3 regions of the Marinomonas sp. PE14-40 genome follow, and region 2 is predicted to be linked to each of the others. Evidence: predicted binding sites of a transcription regulator. Region 2 holds the regulator's gene; each other region holds the start of a gene.
What was found. Region 2 encodes LexA, which represses DNA repair genes until DNA is damaged. Its sites were predicted from a motif close to TACTGTNTANNTANACAGTA; they were not measured.
Positions count from the first base shown of each region.

Region 1: a site for LexA is predicted at 3,226-3,245, ahead of recN (DNA repair protein RecN). Genes of this name have one in related genera too.
Region 3: a site for LexA is predicted at 2,676-2,695, ahead of Q0A08_RS12985 (LexA family protein). Genes of this name have one in related genera too.

Region 1 is NZ_CP130700.1:3,072,375-3,082,721, reverse strand. Features, by position in the region: gene Q0A08_RS14300 (outer membrane protein assembly factor BamE) at 82-399, opposite strand; gene fur (ferric iron uptake transcriptional regulator) at 470-877, shown strand; gene recN (DNA repair protein RecN) at 1,460-3,145, opposite strand; gene grpE (nucleotide exchange factor GrpE) at 3,437-3,991, shown strand; gene dnaK (molecular chaperone DnaK) at 4,104-6,035, shown strand; gene dnaJ (molecular chaperone DnaJ) at 6,161-7,288, shown strand; gene Q0A08_RS14270 (c-type cytochrome) at 7,595-8,044, opposite strand; gene Q0A08_RS14265 (EAL domain-containing protein) at 8,360-10,347, shown strand, end outside.
Region 2 is NZ_CP130700.1:714,347-724,693, forward strand. Features, by position in the region: gene topA (type I DNA topoisomerase) at 1-2,080, shown strand, start outside; gene Q0A08_RS03395 (DUF6586 family protein) at 2,081-2,539, shown strand; gene Q0A08_RS03400 (hypothetical protein) at 2,544-2,816, shown strand; gene lexA (transcriptional repressor LexA) at 2,872-3,492, opposite strand; gene dinG (ATP-dependent DNA helicase DinG) at 3,562-5,697, shown strand; gene Q0A08_RS03415 (DEAD/DEAH box helicase) at 5,846-7,144, shown strand; gene Q0A08_RS03420 (protein adenylyltransferase SelO) at 7,280-8,650, shown strand; gene Q0A08_RS03425 (NAD(P)H-dependent glycerol-3-phosphate dehydrogenase) at 8,707-9,732, shown strand; gene Q0A08_RS03430 (DUF4389 domain-containing protein) at 9,732-10,001, shown strand; gene sixA (phosphohistidine phosphatase SixA) at 10,013-10,347, shown strand, end outside.
Region 3 is NZ_CP130700.1:2,791,124-2,795,103, forward strand. Features, by position in the region: gene Q0A08_RS12970 (DUF7217 family protein) at 1-540, shown strand, start outside; gene Q0A08_RS12975 (hypothetical protein) at 622-1,410, opposite strand; gene Q0A08_RS12980 (hypothetical protein) at 1,732-1,893, shown strand; gene Q0A08_RS12985 (LexA family protein) at 2,227-2,655, opposite strand; gene Q0A08_RS12990 (hypothetical protein) at 2,805-3,275, opposite strand; gene Q0A08_RS12995 (antA/AntB antirepressor family protein) at 3,455-3,980, opposite strand, start outside.

The DNA of each region.
Region 1 (10,347 bases), 2.4 Mb from region 2:
AAATGAGCTTGGTAAGAAAAAGAGTTTAGAAGAGACTAGGGTTAGGCTAGAAAAGCCCAACCCAAAGCAAGAGCTGTTAGTTTAAAGGCCTTGTATCTCGATAAGTCTACCTTGATCAAAGTACAAAACGAGTTCTGTTACTTCGCTTTCAATGGTGGTTTCGTTGGCATCAATGACACTGAAAACATATAACCATTCGTTAGGCTTGTAGAGGTCTCGTATCATGGGTGACCCAACCAAGTATTTTACTTGTGACTCTGTCATGCCAAGTTCTAACTGATTGACCTGTTGTAACTCTAGTACATTACCTTGGGCAACAGGTACTTTGTAGGCAGGTGGTAGAAGCCCACAAGCAGTCAAACTAAAAATACTAATTAATACGATAAAAAATTTATTCATTTGAATGATCCTAATTTAGATGTAGTAATGATAAAGTAAATGCAAATAAGGTTCGAATAGAGAATTACCTATGACTAGCGAAAATCAAGAATTAAAGAAAGCCGGACTCAAAGTCACCCTGCCTAGGGTAAAGATTTTGCAAATTTTGGAAGGTGCAGGTGAGCGCCACATGAGTGCGGACGATGTTTACCGTACCTTGTTGGAACAGGGTGAAGATGTTGGTCTTGCCACTGTTTACCGTGTATTGACTCAATTTGAAAATGCAGGTCTTGTTGTGCGTCATCATTTTGAAGCAGGCACAGCTGTTTTTGAAATCGCCAAAGGCGAGCACCACGACCATATGGTGTGCATGGATTCAGGTAAAGTCATTGAATTTTACGATCCTATTATTGAAAAACGCCAAAAAGAAATCGCTGAAGAGCATGGTTATGTGATCGAAGATCACAACCTAGTACTTTATGTACGCCCTAAAGACTAGGTCTTAGTCTTTTAACTTGGGGATAAGTTCACTAGTTATACCCAGGTAAAGTGTTAAGTTAAGAATATAGTGCGCCAGTCAAAGGATTGAGCTTGTTCGCCATTGGGCAGATGGCGAATGAGGACTCATTAAAAGCCCCAGAAGATAATTTCTTCTGGGGCTTTTTGCTTTCTGGCTTATGAGCTTGCTGTGCATTGTCAAACGTCTCCTCAAAACACTCTCTAGCTTATGAGCTTGCTAATACTTCGTTAAACACCTCCTCAAAATGCTCATTTATAATTATAAACTCCGCTTTTTCGTTGGCGTTTGCCTCGTCTTAGCTTCGCTCATGGCGCCAGTGTAGGGTAAGTGTGCTTCCTTTTTGTTGAAATCTGATTCGTTTTAGCGTCGCTCTGAGTACCAGCATAGCTAGGTGATTAGGACTTCTATTAAATTTGATCCGTTATTGTGAGAGACAGGAAGAAGAGATATGTGTGATGAGGTTTAGGTCGCAGGAAAAAGAAAGCATTCACTGAAAAGGGGTGTCAGTGAATGCTATGAAAGGTGTTCTTTGTTTGTTGTTGGTAGAAAACTGGGCCTCTACTATTGCAGTTGGACGTTGTTGAGCATTTCTCTAGCGTGAGCGAGCGTTTGTTCGGTGAGTTCAATACCACCGAGTAGTCGTGCGATTTCTGTGGCTCTTTGATTTTCTTTAAGCTGTTGTACTTGCGAGCTGGTTTGCTTGTCTCTTACTTGTTTGCTGACCATGAGGTGTTGGTTGCCTTGGGCGGCAACTTGGGCAAGGTGAGTCACACAGAATACTTGTCCACGGGCACCAACAGCGCGCAACATGCGGCCAACCACTTCGGCAACACCACCACTGATACCTACATCGACCTCATCAAAGATAAGGGTTGGTATCGTTGAGGTTTGGGCAGTAACAACCTGTATGCCTAAGCTGATACGTGACAGCTCACCACCTGATGCTACCTTACTAATGGCTTGTGCTGGCTGCCCTGGGTTGGAGGCTATCATGTATTCAATTTCTTCAAAGCCATTAGCGCTGACTTGCTCAAGGGGGCGACAATCAATATGGAAACGAGCATGAGGCATGCCGAGTCCACGAATTTGGCCTTCTACTTGTTTGGCGAGCTTGTCTTTTGCCTTGATACGCTTTTCTGTGAGTAAGGTGGCGAGGTTAGTGAGGCTTTGATAAGCCTGTTCTTCTCTTTCTTGTAATTGCTCTAGGTTATCGCCATTGCCATTTAGTTTGTCCAATTCAAACTTGATATCGGCGGCTAATTGCAGCAATTGCTCAGGTAGTACTTTGTGCTTCCTTGCTGTGTCATAAATCAGCGTTAAACGTGATTCTACTTCCATTAAGCGGCTAGGGTCTTGCTCTAGGGTGTCTTGGTAAGATTGCAAACTGTCGCTGGCTTCTTCCACCTGAATAATGGCTTCGTTCATCAGCTCTATAGAAGTGGCTAATGTTTCAGGTGTCGGTTGTATCTTGGTGGCGCTTTGTAGGGCTTGATGCAACATGCTGCGTACATTGCTTGTGTCATGCTCGCTGAGAATTTGCAGGGCAAGGTAAGACTCTTGCTGAGCTTCAGCTATGTTGGATAAGAATGCTTGTTCTTCTTCTAGTGCTTCAATCTCTTTCTCTTTTAGTGCTAGTTGATCCATTTCTTGCTGCTGATAAGACAATAATTGAATACGAGATTCTTGATCGCTAGAGCGGTTTTGACGCTCGGCTAGCTCTTCTTTTAATGCGCGCCAGTCTTGATAAGCCTGTTTTACTTTTTGGGTAAGTCCTGTGAGTTTGCCAAACTCATCCACTTGTAAGCGTTGGGCAGATTTCTTGAGTAGGGATTGGTGTTCATGCTGACCATGAATATTAATAAGCTGAGAACTGACAAACTTTAGGTCAGTCAAGGAGCAAGGGCGACCATTAATATAAGACTTTGATCGGCCTTCTTTGGTAACAACTCGGCGTAAAATGCAGTGTTGATCGTGATCTGATGCGCCGGTTTCTAAGTCGTGCTCTTCTAACCAGTGGATCACTTCTGGATAGGCTTGAATATCAAATGTGGCGCTGATGTCGGCTTTGTTTTCACCATGTCTAACCACGCGGCTATCTGTGCGAGCACCTAAACAAAGAGAGAGCGCATCCACCATGATGGATTTTCCCGCGCCTGTTTCACCTGAAATAACTGTCATTCCCTGCTTTAGCTCCACCTCTAGAGACTCAACAATGGCAAAATTCTTAATCGCAATACTGGTTAACATGGGTCTCTCCTTGTCTAAAGCGGGTCAGTTAGGTGGCTTTTAGCCTTAAATTTCAAATTTCTGCATTAAATTTGTACAAAGCATGTGTATTTATACAGTAGTTTTTGTTTTTTTGCCAAGAGAAGTAAAAAATTAAAATAAGTTCATTTCTCCCTAAAATTTATACGGTTTTACTATTGAAAGCTTTTTGAACGACCCCATATAGCTTTCAGATTGAAAAAACTTCTGTTATTTGGAAGTGAAGTTAGAGCATTTATTTTAAGTAATTCATCTTTATATACGGAGCAGAACGTGAGCGGTGAAGCAGATAACAAAGCCCAAGAAGGCGTGCTAGAAACAGCAGCAGAATTAGACGAAGTCTTACAAGAAGACCAAGTAGAAAATGTTCAAGAAGAGAATGCTGAACTAGTCGCAGCGTTAGCAAAAGTTGAAGAATATAAAGAAGCAGCATTACGCTCGCATGCAGACGCACAAAATGTTCGCCGTCGTGCTGAGCAAGATGTGCAGAAAGCCCATAAGTTTGGTCTAGAGAAATTTGCAAAAGACATCATTACTGTTGCAGATAACCTAGAGCGTGCTTTGACATCTGCGGATAGCGAAAAAGATGCAATGCGTGAAGGTGTTGAGCTAACACTTAAGTCTCTTCAAGAAACATTGACACGTTTTGAAGTGATCGCGCTTGATCCTCATGGCGAACCTTTCAACCCAGAATTCCACCAAGCAATGACTATGGTGCCGAATCCTGAGATGGAACCAAACACTGTAATGGACGTAATCCAGAAGGGTTATACCTTACATGGGCGCTTAATTCGTCCGGCTATGGTAGTGGTTTCTAGCGCTGCATAAAAAAACCGTCAAAAAAATGACAGTATTTGCTTGAAATGCTCTAAAGCGTACCCAAATACAGAATTAACGACGAACAACTGAATTTTAAAAATTTTACTGGAGAAGACAAACCATGGGCAAAATCATTGGTATCGACTTAGGAACAACAAACTCTTGTGTATCTGTTTTAGATAACGGCACAGCACGTGTAATCGAAAACGCTGAAGGCGATCGTACTACCCCATCAATTGTGGCTTACGCTGAAGACGGCGAAGTATTAGTGGGTCAGTCTGCAAAACGTCAAGCAGTAACAAACCCTACAAACACACTTTTCGCTGTTAAGCGTTTGATCGGTCGTCGTTTTAAAGATGACGTCGTTCAAAAAGACATCTCTATGGTGCCTTACAAAATCCTAGCAGCTGAAAACGGCGATGCTTGGGTTGAAGCGAAAGGCGAAGCGAAAGCGCCACCACAAATCTCTGCTGAAGTTTTGAAAAAAATGAAGAAAACAGCAGAAGACTTCCTAGGTGAAGGCGTATCTGAAGCAGTAATTACTGTTCCTGCTTACTTCAATGACTCTCAGCGTCAAGCAACGAAAGATGCGGGTAAAATCGCTGGTCTAGAAGTTAAACGTATTATCAACGAACCAACTGCTGCAGCTTTGGCTTACGGCCTAGATAAGAGCACAGGTGATTCTACTATCGCTGTATACGACTTAGGTGGTGGTACTTTCGATATCTCTATCATCGAAATCGCTGACGTTGATGGTGAGAAGCAATTCGAAGTATTGGCAACAAATGGTGATACTTTCCTAGGTGGTGAAGATTTCGATATGCGTGTTATCGAGTTCTTGGCAGACGAGTTCAAAAAACAGTCTGGCATCGATCTACACAATGATCCACTAGCGTTACAACGTTTGAAAGAAGCGGGTGAAAAAGCGAAAGTTGAGCTTTCTTCTGCAACTCAAACAGAAGTTAACCTTCCTTACATCACTGCTGATGCAACAGGTCCTAAGCACTTAAACGTTAAGCTAACGCGTTCTAAGCTTGAGTCTCTAGTTGAAGAGCTAGTTGTTAACTCTCTTGCGCCAGTTCGCCAAGCGCTTAAAGATGCTGATCTAGAAGCGTCTGAAATCGACGAAGTTATCTTGGTTGGTGGTCAAACACGTATGCCAATGGTACAAACTCAAGTAACTGAATTCTTCGGTAAAGAGCCACGTAAAGACGTGAACCCTGACGAAGCGGTTGCAATGGGTGCTTCTATCCAAGGTGCGGTACTAGCGGGTGACGTGAAAGACGTTCTACTACTAGACGTAACACCACTATCTTTGGGTATCGAGACTATGGGTGGCGTAATGACTGCTCTAATCGAGAAGAACACCACCATCCCAACGAAAAAATCTCAAGTTTTCTCTACAGCAGAAGACAACCAGAACGCGGTAACTATCCACGCGGTACAGGGTGAGCGTAAACAAGCAGCGCAAAACAAATCTCTAGGTCGTTTTGACTTGGCTGAGATTCCACCAGCACCACGCGGTGTACCTCAAATCGAAGTTAGCTTCGATATCGATGCCAACGGTATCTTGAGTGTATCTGCTAAAGACAAAGCAACAGGTAAAGAACAATCTATCGTCATCAAAGCCTCTTCTGGTCTCAGTGATGAAGAAGTAGAACAAATGGTTCAAGACGCTGAAGCAAATGCTGAAGAAGATCGCAAGTTCGAAGAACTTGTACAGGTTCGCAACACAGCTGACGGCATGATCCACGCAACTCGTAAAACTTTGACTGACGCTGGCGACCAAGCGACTGCAGAAGAAAAAGAAGCAATCGAGAAAGCCATTGCTGATCTTGAAGAAGCTTTAACAGCTAACGACAAAGACGAAATCGAAGCGAAAACAACTGCTTTGACTGAAGTGTCTGGTTCTCTAGCTCAAAAAATGTACGAAAGTGCGCAAGCAAATGAAGCAGCAGCTGGTGCAGCCGGCGCTGGTGCAGAAGAAGCTGCACAGCCTCAAGACGATGCTGTAGACGCTGAATTTGAAGAAGTGAAAGACGAGAAAAAATAAGCCTGATATTAGACCTTTAAACGTCTGAATCTCGCTTTTGCAAAACACGGTCCTGCTACCGTGTTTTGCTGTTTTAACTTCTCTCAAATGTTAATGATTGACCTTACTGCCCAGGAAATCCTGTTATGAGCAAAAGAGACTATTATGAGGTGCTTGGCGTCGAGCGTGGCGCGGATAAGAAAGATATTAAGAAAAAATATCGTTCGCTAGCTAACAAGTACCACCCAGATAAAAACCCAGATAACGAAGAAGCACTCGAAAAATTTAAAGAGATTGCTGAAGCTTATGAAATCCTATCTTCGGAAGAAAAACGTGATGCCTACGACCGTTTCGGTCATGAAGGTGTAAGCGGCCAAGGTGGATTCGGTGGCGGTGGTCAAGGTGGCTTCAGTGATATCTTTGGTGATGTCTTTGGCGACATTTTTGGCGGTCAAGGTGGTGGCGGAAGCCGAGCACGTCGTGGATCTGACTTAAGATACACGCTTGAACTTGATCTTGAACAAGCTGTTTGGGGTTGTGAAGAAAAGATTCGCATCCCTACGCTGGTAGATTGTAAGCCATGTGACGGTACTGGTGCTAAGAAAGGCACTAAACCTAAGACATGTCAGACCTGTCAGGGTCAGGGCCAAGTACGTATGTCTCAGGGGTTCTTTTCTGTACAGCAAACTTGTCCAACATGTCATGGTCAAGGTCAGGTGATTTCTGACCCTTGTACTAGCTGTCGTGGTCAAGGCCGTGTACAAGAGTACAAAACATTATCTGTTAAGATTCCTGCTGGTGTGGATACAGGTGATCGTATTCGTCTATCAGGTGAAGGTGAAGCTGGGGATCATGGTGCACCGTCTGGTGACTTGTTCGTACAGGTATCGGTAAGGCAGCATGCTATCTTTGAACGTGATGGTGCTAACCTGCATTGTGACGTGCCAATTAGCTTTGCTACTGCTGCCTTAGGTGGTGAAATTGATGTTCCTACTTTAGATGGCCGTGTACGCCTTAAAGTAACGCCTGAGTGTCAAACTGGTAAGCTTTTCCGTCTACGTAACAAGGGTGTTAAGCCTGTACGTGGTGGAGCTGTTGGTGATTTGATCTGTCGCGTGACAGTGGAAACGCCAGTTAAACTGACTGAACGTCAAAAAGAATTATTAAAAGAGCTAGAAGAGTCTATGTCTGACGGTGAAGAGCATTCGCACTCACCTAAGCAGAAGTCTTGGTTTGATGGCGTGAAAAACTTCTTTGATGATATCAAGAAGTAAGCATTAAGCTCGCAACAAACAAGCTCTAACAAAACCCGCTCTCTTTTTAGATTGCGGGTTTTTTTATGCCTAAATTTAAAGCTTGAAGGCGAACTAGTGTCAGCTGTTGTATGACGCTTGCCTGCTCATTTGATGAATAGAGATGAGTAGAATTGAACTAAGAATAGTAAGTAATGTAGTGAAGACAAGGGCTATGAAGGTCATGAAGGTTAGGAGAATAGAGGGAGTCACCTAGATAATTTTGATCTGGTGTTTTTCAGGCAATAAAAAAGGAGACCTAAGCCTCCTTTTTTAAAGAGTCATTGCTTACTTGTTATTTTCTAACATGTAGTCAATTGCACTTTGAATTTCATCATCGCTACAGTCAGCACATGTACCACGTGCAGGCATTGCATTAATACCGTTTAATGCGTTGCTAAGTAGAGACGCTTCGCCTTTAGCGATACGAGGAGCCCAGTCTGAAGCAGAACCGAATTTAGGCGCGCCAGCAACACCGATAGAGTGACAAGCTACACAGAATGTACCGTAAAGAGTTTCACCATCACGTGGGCCATTAGAACCACCTGCTGCAGCTGCAGAAGCAACTTCACATTCTTCACCAGCGATACAAACCTGGCCAATAGGGGTAATACGCGTTGCAATTTCGTCTGGACTTTGGCCGTAAGCGCTAACAGTTGAGCTTAAAAGAGCAGAGAAGGTCGCAACACTTAGCAAAGCTAAGACCTTGCGGCTAAGAAAATTGGTTAACAAACTCACAATGGTTTCCCTCAATCAGAAATAGTGTACTTAAGAAATAATGTATTTATAGGTACATAAACGGAGGCAAGTATAGCGATAAATTGATCTGCTTGGAATAAAGCCTGTATTAGATTTGTGCAAAAGAGGTCATATATCAAAGAAAAGTAACTGAATTTTTAGCTATTATTAATGTATAACAGAAATGAGAATCATTCCACCTATTTTATCTTACGTCCTTACCTTTTGTTACAGGTAATTACTTATGAAGAAGCTGGGAGCAGTGTTATAAAAATACTGAACCATGTTTCGTTTTAAGAAGTAGAAAGGCGATATATGTCATCTTTTTTAAATAAATTAAATCAAAAAGTCATATTGGCAGCATTACTCTGTCTTTTACCAAGTTTTTTTATCTCCTTTAATAATGTGTGGAATACCTATAATACACAGTTATCAAAATTAAGAGGCGATACAGACTTTTTTGCTGAACAAATGATGAACCTTCAGCGTCAGCAAATTAATCGCGCTGAAAGTTATTTGAAATCTCTCGCTAATACGCCAGAAATTCTCTCCGGCCATACTCAAACTTGTCAAAATTTTCTAGCACAGCAAGTAGAGCTTAACGATCTATTTTCCAATATAGGATCGCCATTAGTGACAGGCGAATTAACCTGTAATGGTACCCCTTTGAATCGTGTTGTGAACGTTCAAGACAGGCCTTATATTCAAAAAGCGATTCAACAAGCGAGTTTCTCTATCAGTAAATTGATTGAGGACAGAGCAACCCATGCGTTGAGCATTAACCTAGCTCAACCGGTGTTTGATAAAGAGTCAGGTGAGATTATTCGTTTAGTGGTCGGTGTATTACCTTTTGAGTGGTGGCAGACTTTATTAAATGATGCCAACCATGAAAACCTAATAAGTTTTATTACCGACAAAGACGGAAAAGTCATTGCGCGATTTGGTGAGCAGTCACCATTGTTAGGTCGAGCATTTGATCCTGAGTTAGATTTCGATAATAACTTTGTCTTAGTCGAAAAACAGTTTGTACGAGGTAATGCCAATCAGGATTTATCGTTAGCTTTTTGGGTAGCACTACCAAAGCAACAGGCTTTCCAAGAAGCCAAGGCCGAATTTATCAAAAGCTTTTTGATCATAATAATTGGCTTACTCATCTCTGGTCTTATTCTCGTATTGTCAGCCAAGTTTTTGTTTATCCGTCCTGTGACTTCTTTATTAGATGAGTTTGAGACTGGAGCCGACTCTAATTCCTCCGTAATGGGAATAGAAAACCTTGATGAAAGTATTAAAAAAATTGCTTTGAGACAGCAGCAAACTAAACAGAGTTTATCTTCGACAGAGCAAGAGCTTATTCAGGCTTACCACAAGCAAGATATGATTTTAAGAAGTGTCTCTGTAGGGATTGTGGAGCTGAACGAGTCATTAAACATTTTATCTTTTAGCCGACGTTGCCAGTCCTATTATCGGGTTTTGGAAAAAGACTTAAAGAATAGGCACCTAGAAGTGCTAAATGAGTTAACTCACTCTCATCAAGTGAATGACTTCCAATGTATTCATCAAGCGCTCGAAACACAATCGAAAGAGGTTGATGTTATAGAAGTCATCAGTCGTACTGATCGTAAAATGACGCAATACAGTGATGCTCGCACTATGTATTTTAAATGGGCCATTAGTAGAGTGAATTTTGAAGGCTCTGATACTTATTGGGTTGCTGTGGTTGAAGATATGACGGAGCAGCAATTAAAACAGGAAAACTTAACCGAAAGAGCATCGACTGACTGGTTAACCAAACTGCCGAATCGTTATGCCATTATGAAAATGATAGATGACTCTATCAGACGAGATACAGACAATGGCTTTACCCTGGTTTTGTTTGATTTAAATGGATTCAAATTAATAAATGATAGCTTTGGTCATGATGTGGGTGATGCGCTGATCATTGCGTTATCTCAGCGTATGGAAAGCTTATTGCTTGATGATGAGCATATTGGCCGCTTAGGTGGAGACGAGTTTTTACTCTATCTGCCAAGACGACAAGCTATTAATCGAATCCAGCTGTTACAACACTGCTTTTTTGAGCCGATAGAAGTAATGAAACGGACTTTTAATTGTAGCGCGAGTGCAGGTATTTCGGTTTATCCGAAAGATGGAAATGATGCCCTTAGTTTGATTCGCTGTGCCGATTTGGCCATGTACGAAGCGAAACAGAGCTCTAAAAATGACAGTGTTTATTATGATACTGACTTAGAGAATAAAGGCATAAAACGCTATGAGATAGAAAGTGCCATTCGTTATGCCTTATC
Region 2 (10,347 bases):
TTTCATGGTATCACCTTTATTGTGGGCTAAAGTAGCTCGAGGTTTATCTGCAGGTCGTGTTCAATCGGTTGCTGTAAGGCTAATCGTTGAGCGTGAACAAGGGATAAGAGCGTTTAATCCAGATGAGTTCTGGGAAATGGACGCTTTGCTTGCGACACCTAAGCAAGAGAAAATTAAATTCGAAGTTGCTAAGTATCAAGATAAAGAATACCGCCCAACTAACGAAGAAGAGTCAAATCAACATTTAAGTCGTCTTCAAAATGCTACCTATAAAGTGGCAAAACGTGAAGACAAACCGACAAGTAGTAAGCCAAGTGCGCCATTTATAACATCAACCTTGCAACAAGCTGCAAGTACTCGCTTAAGCTTCGGTGTTAAAAAGACCATGATGTTAGCGCAGCGTCTTTATGAGGCTGGTTACATTACGTATATGCGAACTGACTCGACTAATTTGAGCCAAGAAGCGGTTGCAAATTTAAGAGAATATGTTGAAAAGAATTATGGTAACGAATATTTGCCTGAAAATGCAATTCGTTATTCTAGCAAAGAAGGCGCTCAAGAAGCCCATGAGGCCATTCGTCCGTCTGATGTAACTTTGTTACCAGAATTCCTTAAAGGCATGGAAAAAGACGCTCATAGGCTTTATGAATTAATTCGTAACCAGTTTATGGCGTGCCAAATGACAGCTGCTCGTTATACCTCAACTACAGTTATACTGGTTGTTGATGAGTATGAATTAAAAGCGAAAGGCAGAATCCTTCGTTTTGATGGTTATACTCGTGTCATGACGCCACTCGGTAAAAAAGGTGATGACAACATATTGCCTGATATTGATCAGGGTGAAGTGCTTCAACTAGATCAACTTGTTCCTGAACAACACTTTACTAAGCCGCCTGCTAGATATAGTGAAGCAAGTTTAGTTAAAGAGCTTGAGAAGCGGGGTATTGGTCGACCTTCAACTTATGCATCTATTATCTCAACGATTCAAGATCGTGGCTATGTGCGCACAGAAGGGCGACGTTTCTATGCTGAGAAAATGGGCGACATAGTGACGGATCGATTGGTCAACAGTTTTCAAACTTTGATGGGGTATGACTTTACCGCTCAAATGGAAGAAAGGCTTGATGATATTGCCGAAGGTCGTGATGATTGGATAGAAACACTGAATGCCTTTTATCGTGACTTTAGTAAGACACTCAATATTGCGGAACACCCTGAAACTGGTATGGCTCAAAATGCGCCAACGCCAACAGATATTGAATGTCCTACTTGTTCAAGACCGATGCAAATACGCACAGCAAGTACCGGTGTCTTCTTGTCTTGTTCAGGTTATGCTTTGCCGCCAAAAGAGCGTTGTAAGGCAACTATTAACTTGGTTAGTGGCGAAGAAGTTGTCGCTATTTATGATGATGAAGCAGAATCTAAAGCGCTAATTAACAAGCGACGCTGTAAAATTTGTGGTTCTGCAATGGATAGTTACCTTGTTGATGAACAACGTAAATTGCATGTTTGCGGTAATAATCCAACGTGTTCCGGTTTTGAAGTTGAAGCTGGCTCGTTCAAGATTAAAGGATACGATGGTCCTGTTCTTGAGTGTGATAAATGTACCTCAGAAATGCAGCTAAAAACGGGACGTTTTGGTAAGTATTTTGGTTGCACAAATGAAGAGTGTAAAAATACGCGTAAACTACTGAAAAGTGGTGAAGCTGCGCCACCTAAAATGGATCCAGTTCCTATGCCTGATTTGGCGTGCCTGAAAGTTGAGGATCATTATGTTTTACGTGATGGTGCAACTGGACTATTTTTAGCAGCAAGCCAATTCCCTAGAAAGCGTGAAACGCGTGCACCGCTAGTTGCTGAGTTGATACCATACATGGATCAAATTGATCCTAAGTATCATTTCTTCAAAGATGCGCCAATTGCTGATACCGAAGGGCGTCCTGCGATAATTCGCTATAGTCGTAAGACAAAAGAGCAATATGTCATGTCAGAAGATGATGGCAAGCCAACAGGCTGGAAAGCTTTTTATGTCGACTCTAAGTGGGTAATTGAAGAAGCTAAGAAAAAGGTAAAGAAATAAATGAGTTCGGCCGCTAGCATGACAAATCAGAGGCTGGATATAGCACGTCGTTTTTTGGTTATGCCAAACAATGAGCAAAAATGGATGGGGCCAGCATTTGAAAATGCTGCCCTGTTTCATTTGCAAAGTGCTGTTTTAGGGCTTTTGCAAGAAGTAAAACAAGCGTATCATCTTAGCTCGGAAATTGGCTTGCTTGAAATGCATCAAAATGCAAAATCACAAAACATCAGCATTCCAGTTATTAATGAGCTTATGGAATTGAATGCAAATACAAACTCCTGGTTTTCTCATATGCAAAATACATATGAAGTGAGTTTGAAGTGTCAGCCTAACTTCTATAACGCTAAACATGATAATTTAATTGTCGCTTCAGTTGATGATAGATCAACTTACTTGACATATTTAAACTCTCTAACTGAATTGATTTTAAGGTTTAGAGAAGAATCCTCAGAGTACTAATAATATGAATGAGTCGTATCTAGAGATAGTAGAACTAGAAAATGGCGAAATTGTTTTACGTCCAGCAAGTGATGAGGGTGTTGAATCAGAACCGTTAGCGGTTTTAAAAATTTCAGATACCACAAAAGCGTATCTTCAAGATAGGTATTTTGAGCTAGCTAAAAGAATGTTTCATGCTGGTATTGATTTTGTGTATTCAGAGGATTTCCCTGAATCAGAAGTGCATGAATCTCATGATGATGACGACATAGCATCTCAGGCTAAAGTGATTCACTAATGATGAACGCATAAAAAAAGCTAAGCCTAGGCTTAGCTTTTTTTATGCGTGTTACTTAGATTGTTTGTCGAATTACACCAACAGAGAGTCCCTCTATCGCAAATTCTTCACTTTCTAGGTCGACGAGGATGTCGTTGAAATCTTCATTTTCTGCGATAAGGCGAATTGTATTTCCTTTCTTTTCAAAGCGCTTTACAGTCACTTCGTCGCCGATACGAGCTACAACAATTTGGCCGTTACGTACGGTGGATGTTTTATGGACAGCTAATAAGTCGCCTTCCATAATGCCAACATTTTTCATACTCATTCCATTTACAGACAAAAGGTAGTCTGCTTGTGGAGAGAACATGCTTGGCGGTACTTGTACGTGTGAATCAACGTTTTCTTGAGCCAGTATCGGAAAACCAGCAGCGACTTTACCGATAATAGGTAAGCCCAGTTCTGGGTTAGCATCGTTACTGGCTTCTTCAATGATACGTAGGCCACGAGAAGCGCCGGGTAAAATCTCAATAGCGCCTTTTTTACAAAGTGCTTTTAAATGTTCTTCAGCAGCATTCGGTGATTTAAAACCTAGCTGTTTAGCAATTTCGGCTCGTGTTGGTGGAAAGCCAGTTTCTGCTATAAAGTCGCGGATTGTATCCATAACATCGGATTGTCTTTTTGTAAGTTTAATCATAAGGCATCTGGTTGTTTGTACAGTAACTGTTATTATATACAGCTTTTAAAGGGATACTCAATTAAATAAATGCTTTCTGATGATTTAAAGTTAAAAATTCAAACCGCTTACCGAGCAAACCTTAAGGCAAAAGGGCATAACCCTCGTGCTGGCCAAAGGCAGATGATTGCATCAATAGCGCGAACACTTGGCAATGTTAAGCCAGATAGTGAGGGCAATCGTCTCGGTGAAAAACATGTTGCTGTAATAGAGGCAGGTACAGGTACGGGTAAAACATTGTCATATTGTTTGGCCGCCATCCCCATTGCTAGAGCAAGAGAAAAAACACTGGTTATTTCTACTGCGACAGTCGCATTACAAGAACAAATACTTCATAAAGAGTTGCCTGAACTGATAAAACATACTGATTATCAGTTTAAATACACCTTGGCCAAGGGCAGAGGTCGCTACTTGTGTTTAAATCATTTGGAGAGCCATTTAGATGATGACTCCCAAGCAACTGATGATATGTTTGCAGGCTTGTTTGAGCAACATTTACAGCCAGGTGACATTAACACAGCGCTATACAAAGAAATGGATGATGCGCTTAAGGCTGGCACCTGGGATGGTGATAAAGACAACTGGACAGGTATTGTTAGAGAGCATGACTGGGGGCGGCTAAAAACGGACCATCAACAATGTACCAATCGTAATTGTGCTAACTTTACTGCGTGCCCATTTTATAAAGCTAGAGCTGAAATAGAAGTTGCAGATATCATTGTTGCAAACCACGATCTAGTGTTAGCAGATTTATCTTTAGGTGGTGGAGCAATATTAACAGCCCCTGCTGATAGTATTTATGTCTTCGATGAAGGGCACCACCTTCCGGAAAAGGCAATTAACCACTTTAGGCATGAGCTCAGGTTACAGCAAAGTATTCTTTGGTTGAGACAATTAGAGAAAAACCTGATAAATCTTAAACAAGAGCTTTCTGATGACGTTAGTGTTACAGGACAATTACTGTTTAAAATTCCTCAAATGGTACAGACTATTGTCAACTTTATTCAGTATGCCCAACAAGGCTTAGCACCATTCATTAATAACCTTCAAAATGTTGATGATAATGATCAGCATAGATTTGAATTTGGTATTATTCCGGATGAATTAAGGCAGCTCGCCTACAGTCTTCAAACTTCATATCAAAAACTATTTTCAGCGATTGAGTCGATTCATGATGAATGTAAGAAGGTTAAGCAAAATGAAGGCATGGGCATGAAACCGGAAACGGCTGAGGTTTGGCTGCCTATATTAGGTGTAATTCTTGGTAGGTTAGAGCAAGCTAAAGCGTTATGGCTTTTATTTTCAACAGCAGATGATCAAAATTTTCCACCAAATGCAAGGTGGCTTACTTTGACAGGTCAAGGTATGGAACAGGACATAGAGTTAGGTGGTTCGCCTATTCTTGCTGCGCACACCTTAAGAATGCAGTTGTGGGATAAATGTTTTGCGGCTGTTGTTACCTCTGCTACTTTGACCGCGTTAAATCAGTTTCATCGATTTAATATGCGTAGTGGTGTGCCAAAAGAATCTGAATATTTAAGGGTGTTAAGTCCTTTTGATTTTCAGAATAAAGCTATTTTACAGGTGCCAAAATTAGAGCATGAGCCTAATAAAGCAGATGAACATACCAAAGAGATCATTAAATACCTTGATAATGAGGTTGATGAAACTTCAGCAAGCTTGGTTCTATTTTCTTCAAGAAAACAAATGGAAGCCGTTGCTGATGCACTCAAACAAGAGTTGAAGGATATTATGTTGGTGCAAGGAGAGCAGTCCAAACGTATTATTCTTGAAGCCCATAAAGAGCGAATAGATAAAGACAAAGGAAGCTTGTTATTAGGTTTAGCAAGTTTTGCAGAAGGTGTTGACCTACCAGGTAAATACTTAACCCATGTTGTCATCGCTAAAATACCTTTTTCAGTTCCGGATGATCCGGTTGATGCAACTTTAGCTGAATGGATACAAAAGCGAGGCGGCAACCCTTTTATGGAGATATCTATTCCAGATGCTTCACTTAAATTAGTACAGGCGACGGGGCGTTTATTAAGAAGCGAAAGCGATACAGGTAAAATATGTATTCTTGATAAGCGTCTTATTACAAAACGCTATGGAAGGAACCTAATTGACAGCTTGCCGCCCTATAGCTTAAAGCTAGAATCTAGTTAACTGCTAGGTGAGTAACTAATTAAATGACTGTAAAAATGGGTGGCATTTCTGTAAACTCCACCCACATCAAATTAGTGATAACAATTTATTCAAAGGCTTAATGTCTTTGACTCCATAAGACATTCAACAGAAGATCAAAGATCCCAATATGGATAATCAGAGCGCACCACAAAAACCTAGATCCAAAAAACCAAGAAAATCATATCGCAAACCAAAGCGCCAAGAAGATGCTTCTCAAAATAAACCTGAATCAGGTGCTGTTTGGTCCATAGATGATTTTCAAGTGGCAGAGGTTGAAGGTAAAGTTCGTTTTCATGATTTAAATCTTCCAGATCGAGTGCTTAAGTCTATTTCAGAAATGTCATTTGAATATTGTAGTGAAATACAAGCTGCAACCTTGCCTGAAACACTGCAAGGTTATGACTTAATTGGTCAAGCTCAAACTGGTACAGGTAAAACAGCTGCCTTTTTGATTGCCATGATCAGTGATTTTATTGACTACCCAATAGAAGAAGAGCGTGACAGTCGTTTGGCAAGAGGCTTAATTATTGCACCCACTCGTGAGTTAGCGCTTCAAATTGCTGATGATGCGGTTAAATTAACGGCAAACTCTGATATTAATGTCGTTTCTTTGGTCGGTGGTTTGAGCTATGAGAAACAAAAGCAAACATTAGAAACCGAGCGTGTTGATATCGTTGTTGCAACACCAGGACGTTTAATGGATTTTGCACGTAACAAAAAAGTGCTACTTAACAAAGTAGAAGCCTTAGTGCTTGACGAAGCAGATCGCATGTTGTCTATGGGCTTTATTCCTGATGTTAAAAGCATCATTCGAATGACTCCGCATAAAGAAAAACGTCAAACTATGTTGTTTAGTGCGACCTTCCCAAAAGATATTCAAAACTTAGCGCGTCAATGGACTTATTTCCCGAAAGAAGTTTCTGTTGTACCTGAAGAAACGACGAATAAAAACATCGAGCAAGTTATTTATAGTGTCGAAGCTGATCAAAAATGGCCTGTATTAGAGAGCTTGATTAAAGAAAAAGACAACCAAAGAACGATAATCTTTGCTAATCGACGCGATGAAACACGTGATTTATATGAGCGTTTAAAAGACGCGGGTGTTAATTGCGCTATGCTGTCTGGAGAAGTCTCTCAAGATAAGCGAGTTAAGACGTTAGCTAATTTTAAAAATGGCCGTATTCAAGTCTTGGTTGCAACCGATGTGGCAGGGCGTGGTATTCATGTTGATGGTATTGAACTGGTTGTAAACTACTCTTTACCAGAAGACCCTGAAGATTATGTTCACCGTATTGGTAGAACGGGTCGTGGTGGAGAATCTGGTAAATCTGTCAGTTTTGCCAGTGAAGATGATGCTTTCATGGTGCCTGAAATTGAAAAAGTAGTGGGTGAAAAAATTCGCTGCGAATATGTAAGTAACAACTAAGTATTATATACAGGCAATTTAGCTATCTAGATTGCCTGTTTTCACTTCAAACCATTCTCTTTCCAGTTTGGGTGATTTATGAAACTTTCTCATCATTTCTCTAAGTTTGACTCTACATTTTCCTCTCAAGGTTAAATTCAACCTTTAACCCAGCAAACACTATCTTATACAAATGACACCTTAGCTGCTCGGCTAGCTATCAACTTCAAGGATGAAAACACATTAAACTCACTCCTTGGTGTTAAGGCAATTCCACATGCTTTAAGTATGATATACGCAGGGCACCAGTTTGGTGGCTTCACTCCGCAGTTAGGTGATGGTAGGGGCTTGTTGCTAGGAGAAGTGACTAACCAAGATGGTATGATGATCGACTTGCACATGAAAGGTGTAGATCAAACGCCTTATTCAAGGCGTGGTGATGGTAGGGCTGTATTAGGTTCAAGTATCCATGAGTACTTAGCCAGTGAAGCGTTACATCATTTAGGTATCCCAAGCATTCGAGCGCTAGCATTATTCACAAGTGATCAGCAGGTATATCGTGAACATGCTGAACCGGCCGCTATGTTGTTAAGAAGTGCTCGAACTCATATTCGATTTGGGCATTTTGAATATTTCTTTTATCAAAAAAAAGTTAGCGAACTAGATTGCTTGATAGATTATGTTATTGAGCACTATTACAAGCAGTCTCTTGATAGAAGGAAGAATATCATCTTTATGCTTGAATCTATCGTGGATGCCACTGCTAAGATGATTGCTCAATGGCAAGCTATAGGCTTTCAGCATGGCGTTATGAATACTGATAATATGTCTATATTGGGTGAAACCATTGATTATGGCCCCTATGGTTTTATGAAATCCTATCAACCAAATTGGGTTGCTAATCACTCAGATTATGAAGCCCGTTATGCTTTTGAGCGTCAACCTAGTGTGGCACTATGGAACCTGAATTGTTTATTTTATTACTTTTCAAATCATTTAACCAAAGCACAATTAATCAAGGTGCTTAGCCAGTTTGAATCCAAATTGATGGAGCACTTTCAAGCTAACATTAGATTAAAGTTGGGGTTAAGTTCAGCACAAGAAAATGATCAAGCATTATTTGCTAATTTATTGTTATTATTAGAAAAGGATCAAGTAGACTATACTTGTTTTTGGCGTAATTTAAGCCAAATGACGGATCAAAATGATAGGCTGTTAGTGACAGCAGGGTTTAATGATAAAGACGGGATCAGTCTTTGGCTAAATGAATATTGTGCACGTCGTGTTAGAGATGATAAATCATGGCAGGTTGCACGGGTTGAAATGTTAGAAATCAATCCTAAATATATTTTACGAAACTATTTAGCTCACAATGCAATAACAGCCGCAGAATCTGGTGATTTGAAACTTTTTGATGACCTTATTCAGGTGTTAGTACAACCCTTTGATGAGCATGAGTTATTAACTCATCTTGCTATACCGGCAAATGCAGAACAAAAAAATATTTGCGTGAGTTGTTCGTCTTAAAACTAATACAATTTAATTTATCTCGACCTTGAGGTAAATCGGAGGTTTAAAACAAGATGGCTAAAGAAACCGTCTGTGTACTAGGTGGTGGTAGTTTTGGTACCGCCTTGGCAAATATCATGGCTAATAACGGACATATTGTTAGTCAATGGATGCGCAATGAAGAGCAAGTCGAGGAAATAAATTTAACGGGGTTCAATAGCCGTTATTTACCAAAAGCACAACTTAGCGAAGAATTACTTGCTACAACAGACTTGGAAGCTGCAATTGCTGAAAGTGATGCTATTTTTGTCTCGATTCCTTCTAAATCTTTTGAGCAGGTTGTAGAGCGAATTACTCCCTTATTAACACCAGATAAAATGCTAATTAGCACTACTAAAGGGTTTAATCCAAACCGCTTTGAATTAATGAGCGATATTTTATTTCGTCAAAGCGTGACTGATAAAATCGGTGTTTTGAGTGGGCCTAATTTAGCTAAAGAAATTGCGGCAGGCCAATTAACAGGTTCTGTTATCGCAAGCCCAGATGATGCGGTAAGAAGTCATGCTGTAGAATTGCTCAAGTCGCCTACATTTCGAGTTTACGAAAACTCTGATATTAAAGGTGTTGAGCTTGCTGGGGCATTAAAGAATATTTACGCCATTGTTTGTGGTCTAGCAAAAGCCCTTAATGTGGGTGAAAACACAATGGCTATGATAATGACTCGTAGCCTTGCTGAAATGAGCCGCTTTGCTGTTCACTTTGGTGCAAACCCGATGACCTTTTTAGGTTTAGCGGGTATGGGTGATTTAATTGCAACTTGTTCTTCACCTTTGAGTCGAAACTATCAAGTTGGTTATGCTTTAGGTTCAGGAAAAACATTAGAGCAAGCTGTAGCAGAATTAGGACAAGTTGCCGAAGGGGTTAATACCTTGCGTATGGTAATTTTAGAAGCAGAAAAAAATCAACTCTATATGCCATTAGCATTAGGATTGTCTAAGCTTGTGTTTGATGGGTGTCAGTTAGACACTCTGGTTCAAACCATGATGACAGGTGAGCTTAAGTGGGATGTAGAGTTTGCAACATATGAGGAGAAAAAATAATGGCTAAACCAGGTTATGCAGATCAAGGATTTTGGGTTCGTTTGGTATTTATGGCGATTTATTGGGCTGTATTAAATATTTCTTTGTCTGTTTTCGGCATAGCGCTCATTATTCTAACTATTATTCGTTTTGGGTCACAGTTTGAGCCGACAAGTTTGTCCGGATTTGTTGCTTCGTTATCAAACTTTATCAGTCAAACGTTGTCTTTTGTTTGTTTTCAAACTGAAGAAAAGCCATATCCATTTCAACCATGGCCAAACACTAAATAAGGATATTGGATATGGGGATTAAACGCTTATATATATTACGTCATGGTAATGCTGAAGCACCTACTTTGGGTAATGATGCAGCAAGGAACTTAACGTCTATGGGCGTTCAGGAAGTACTCTCTACGGCATTAAAATTTAAACAAAAAAATGAAAATATAGATCAAGTATTTGTGAGTCCCTATATCCGGGCTCAACAAACAGCTCATCATTTTTTAGATGCTATTAATTATAATGGTATTAGCACGACAGATGACAAGATTACCCCAAGCGGTAAACCTATTGATGTTGCTCTTTGGTTATCTAACCTGCAAGTAGATTCGGTCCTTTTGATTACTCATGAACCATT
Region 3 (3,980 bases), 2.1 Mb from region 2:
AACTGCCAAACCGCTTTAGGTAATTACGGCCAAGGGGCCAACAATTTAAACGCTCACGTAAGCGCACGATTAGATAATTTAATCAACGATATGCAAGTGGCATCAGCCGTTAAAGAGGTTGATAGTTATATAAGTAACGTTCCCGCATCTTGTACCAATATCAACACCATAGCAGGTACCTTGGATGGTGCCACGGATTCGCTTTTAGAAGCCGCCAGCACTAGCATGGATGAACTAGACCAAGGCATAACTAACTATGATGCAGACACCATAACCCTTGAAGCGTTTGAAGCCTTGCTTGATAGAGTCACCGCAGAACTGGCCAGCAGCTTGGCAGGGATAGTGGGGATGATTTCGAACGAAGTCATGATGCTTGATAAGATGTACAAACAACACATGCAAATGGCTAAGTCGATGGGGTTTAGTGCCTTACTAGATGATGATTGTGTCAGGCCGTTTTTAGTGGGTTTGGCTAACCCAGAAATCACCCAAGTGCTATTGAGTCATTTTGAGATGGGGGATTTGGTGGAGTTATTTTAATAATTTATAAGTACAACAACATGTTACATTTAATTAAAATTGAGTAAAAAGGCTACGCTTAAAAATGCTTTAAAAAACTTGCTAACCCTTAGCCCAATCGATATCCATTAAAATAAAATTATATATTTCATACGTTGAATAGAGTCCCATTGTAATAAAAAACACTCCAATAATTAAACTCATAAAATTCAAAATATAAAACTTAAATTTATTGTGTATATTTGATGATCTCCTTAGTTTTCTATACAATCTTACAATAATAGAAAATCCATAAATTAACACTAAACCAACCAAAAATATGTTTATATATAAACCATAATTATATAAAAATTCATTTTTTGAACTATTAACCCATTGGACTGCTTGAAACCCATCCTTATAACCTTTTATTCGACCATAAATAGTAAATTCACTGTCCTGATTTCCGCTAAATAACACATTAATTAAACCTCCTGATTCTATAGCCTCATCACCCACTATATTAATATATAAACAATTTCCTGTTTCACTTTTATCCAAAGTAAATTTCAAATTTTCTCTGGATGTTTTTGTAAACCTTGCTTGAAGAATATTTGTATTTTCATTTGGACATATTCTTAACCTATCTGTTTCTGAAAGCATCAACTTATCAATAAAGTCATTTCCATCATTCCAAATTAATATGTCTGTGGTATATAAATTAGCAATTTCACGTTTCTTCCAAAGAAGAGTTAGATCTTCAGCTTTATCTGTCACTTCAGCTAACAACCTCGGTACTTGAACCGAATATTTTGGCTCAGCTTCCGATTTAGCCAAAAAATATAGAATTATGGCAATTAATGTACCTGCAAGAAATATCGTTAATGGATGCTTAATTACTTGGCTGAACAACTTTCACTCTCCACTTCTTCTAAAAATTACGAACATATTGTTGGATTTATTCACGGCAAAAAACGACAAATTTTTATTACTAAAAAAGGGGAAGAAAATTTAACCACCACCTTCGTTGTCAAGATACAAAATTCGTTATTATCCCATGCAGTGTACTATATTAATTTTACAACATTTTATTTCTGGCGCAATAATCAATACTAGTTATGTCATTGTCCTATAGGTAATTTAAAAGAAATATTTGCATAACTTGCCAGATCAACTAACTTATGTGTACCCAAGGAATGGGTTACTGATCAACCATCAACAAGGAGCGTTACGATGGAACAAATTTTACTGCTATTAATGGATCTAAAAGCGGTGTCATTGAAAGACCTTTCTGACCTACCTGATGAAAATCAACACAATGTGGCGTTGCGCCTTGAGCAGTTGCAAGAAGAGCTTAATCAGGCATTGGAGTATCGGGCAAAATCACTTCAATAGAAAATGTTTAACTTTATAGATATACATCTAAAAAATAATTTTTTGTGATTATTTTCATTTTCTAACCTTGATTACCGCTTTTATGCGCCCTATCGTCTACATCATCAAATGAATTGATTTTTATTGATGAGAATTCCTCCCCTTTTCTAAGGGGTATTTAATCCAAATTTTATAGGATATTGTCATGATGAATTTCATCAAGGAGTTAGCCAAAAAGATAGCGCAATCTGTTGTTCTACTTTTGGTTAACTGGCTAATAAACCGTTTCTGGTAACTTAGCCTTTGCAATACAAAAGCCGCTCTATATGAGCGGCTTTTGTATCTATAGTTTTCTCACTTCAACACCCTCACCACGCTGGTGACGACGCCGTTTATGATCAGCTCTGACTCTGCATTGATGTAAATTGGTTTGAATGCTTTGTTGTGTGGCATCAATCTCACTCTTGGCTTTGTGTGTAGCTCTTTTACGGTTTGCTCTCCGTATATCGTTGCCACCACGAAATCACCATGGCGAGGTTTTAAGGCACGGTTAACCACTAACGTATCACCATCATGAATGCCTGCGTTTACCATGGATTCCCCATCCACTGTCACCAAGAAGGTATTAGGCGGATCAGGGATACATAGGTCATTCACGTCTAGGCGCTTTTCAACAAAGTCTTGAGCGGGGGAAGGAAAGCCAGCAGGCACCAAATCAGCCATGAAAGGGATTTTGTAATCTGGCTTGGTTGGGTCTGGGGGATTGATAAAGGTAACGTTCATATTTAAACCATAAAAATAACAACTGTACATATACACAGTATAGTGATTTTTTATAATGGTTCAATTTTAGCTGCGAGTTAACCCAAGATCCACGCCTTCAACCTTGCTCTTATGCAACGTAAGCAATTTAAGTTACAGGTTATATGTTCCTAGGCTGCCCCCTTACTAGCTCGTTTCTCTCTATTCTTACTCATTGAGATCAAAGCTATTCTTTCAGCAATACTATCAGACAACTGAATAGCTTTTTTGGTAATCATTTCGATCTCTTCTTTTGTTACTGGATGCTCATGCTTGATCGAATACAAACTATATTGAGACTCTTTTCCTTCCGTTGGAGGGAGTCGACCATCCAAAGCAAAAGTCCCATGGGCAGCTAAATTTCTCATACCACATAACTCTAGAGCCTCATTAAGTAATTTAATGAGTTCTGGGTAATTGTTATCAGCTTCAGAAAGAGCTGTAATCTGTTTTTTAAGCTTTACGGTTAAGGCCGTTTTGTTCCAGTTTTTACTAAGATCTTCTTCGAGAATATCTAAACGGATAATACTAGTTAGATGATCGATTTCGTTCATAGAGATTATAAAATGACCAATACTTAAAGCCCAAAACTGTCTATCCATATTCACGAACCACCTCGTTCTTTTATCCAGTTTATCACCGCATTAAGAACATCACATTTGATTAATTACATAAGGAAGGGTTACATATCTACTGTGCCCTTCCTTGGCTATTTCGCTTGATTCTACGTACTTTTGTATTTGTATCAACAACTAACGCCCCAGCTTAGGGGCGTTTTTGTTTACTCACCTAGTGTCAGTCCAGTGGCTTGTTTTATGTTGTTGATGACGCCGTCTACCCAGACTGGGTGCCGTTGTAGTTGGCTGATTTGGTTTTGATAGCCTCGGATGAGTCTTACCATGTCCATGGCGTCTGCTTGGGGGATGATGACAACGGGCTGGCGCAACTTCATAGAGCGGACCATGGTATTTAAAAGTTGGAGTTTGTCGGTATCTTGGGTGCCTGTTATGGCTGGCGAGGTATTGTTTTTAAGTTGGCGTTCGCAGTCGATAAAGTAGCGTCTTGCTTGTCTGCCTTTATCGTTCCGTTCGACCATGGCCAGTTCTTTCGCCATGTCTAAGGTAATGAAATAGTTCAAAGAGCGTCTATCACCACCCTGACTTTTGGTTACCCCGTTTGGGGTAATCAAAATAAAGTCTTCATTTTCAACGAATTGATACTGAGTAATTCTAGCTTTAATCCATGCAGCAAAGTGACGACCAACTTCTAAAAAGATATGAAGATCTTTGGCATTAACGGCATCGCAA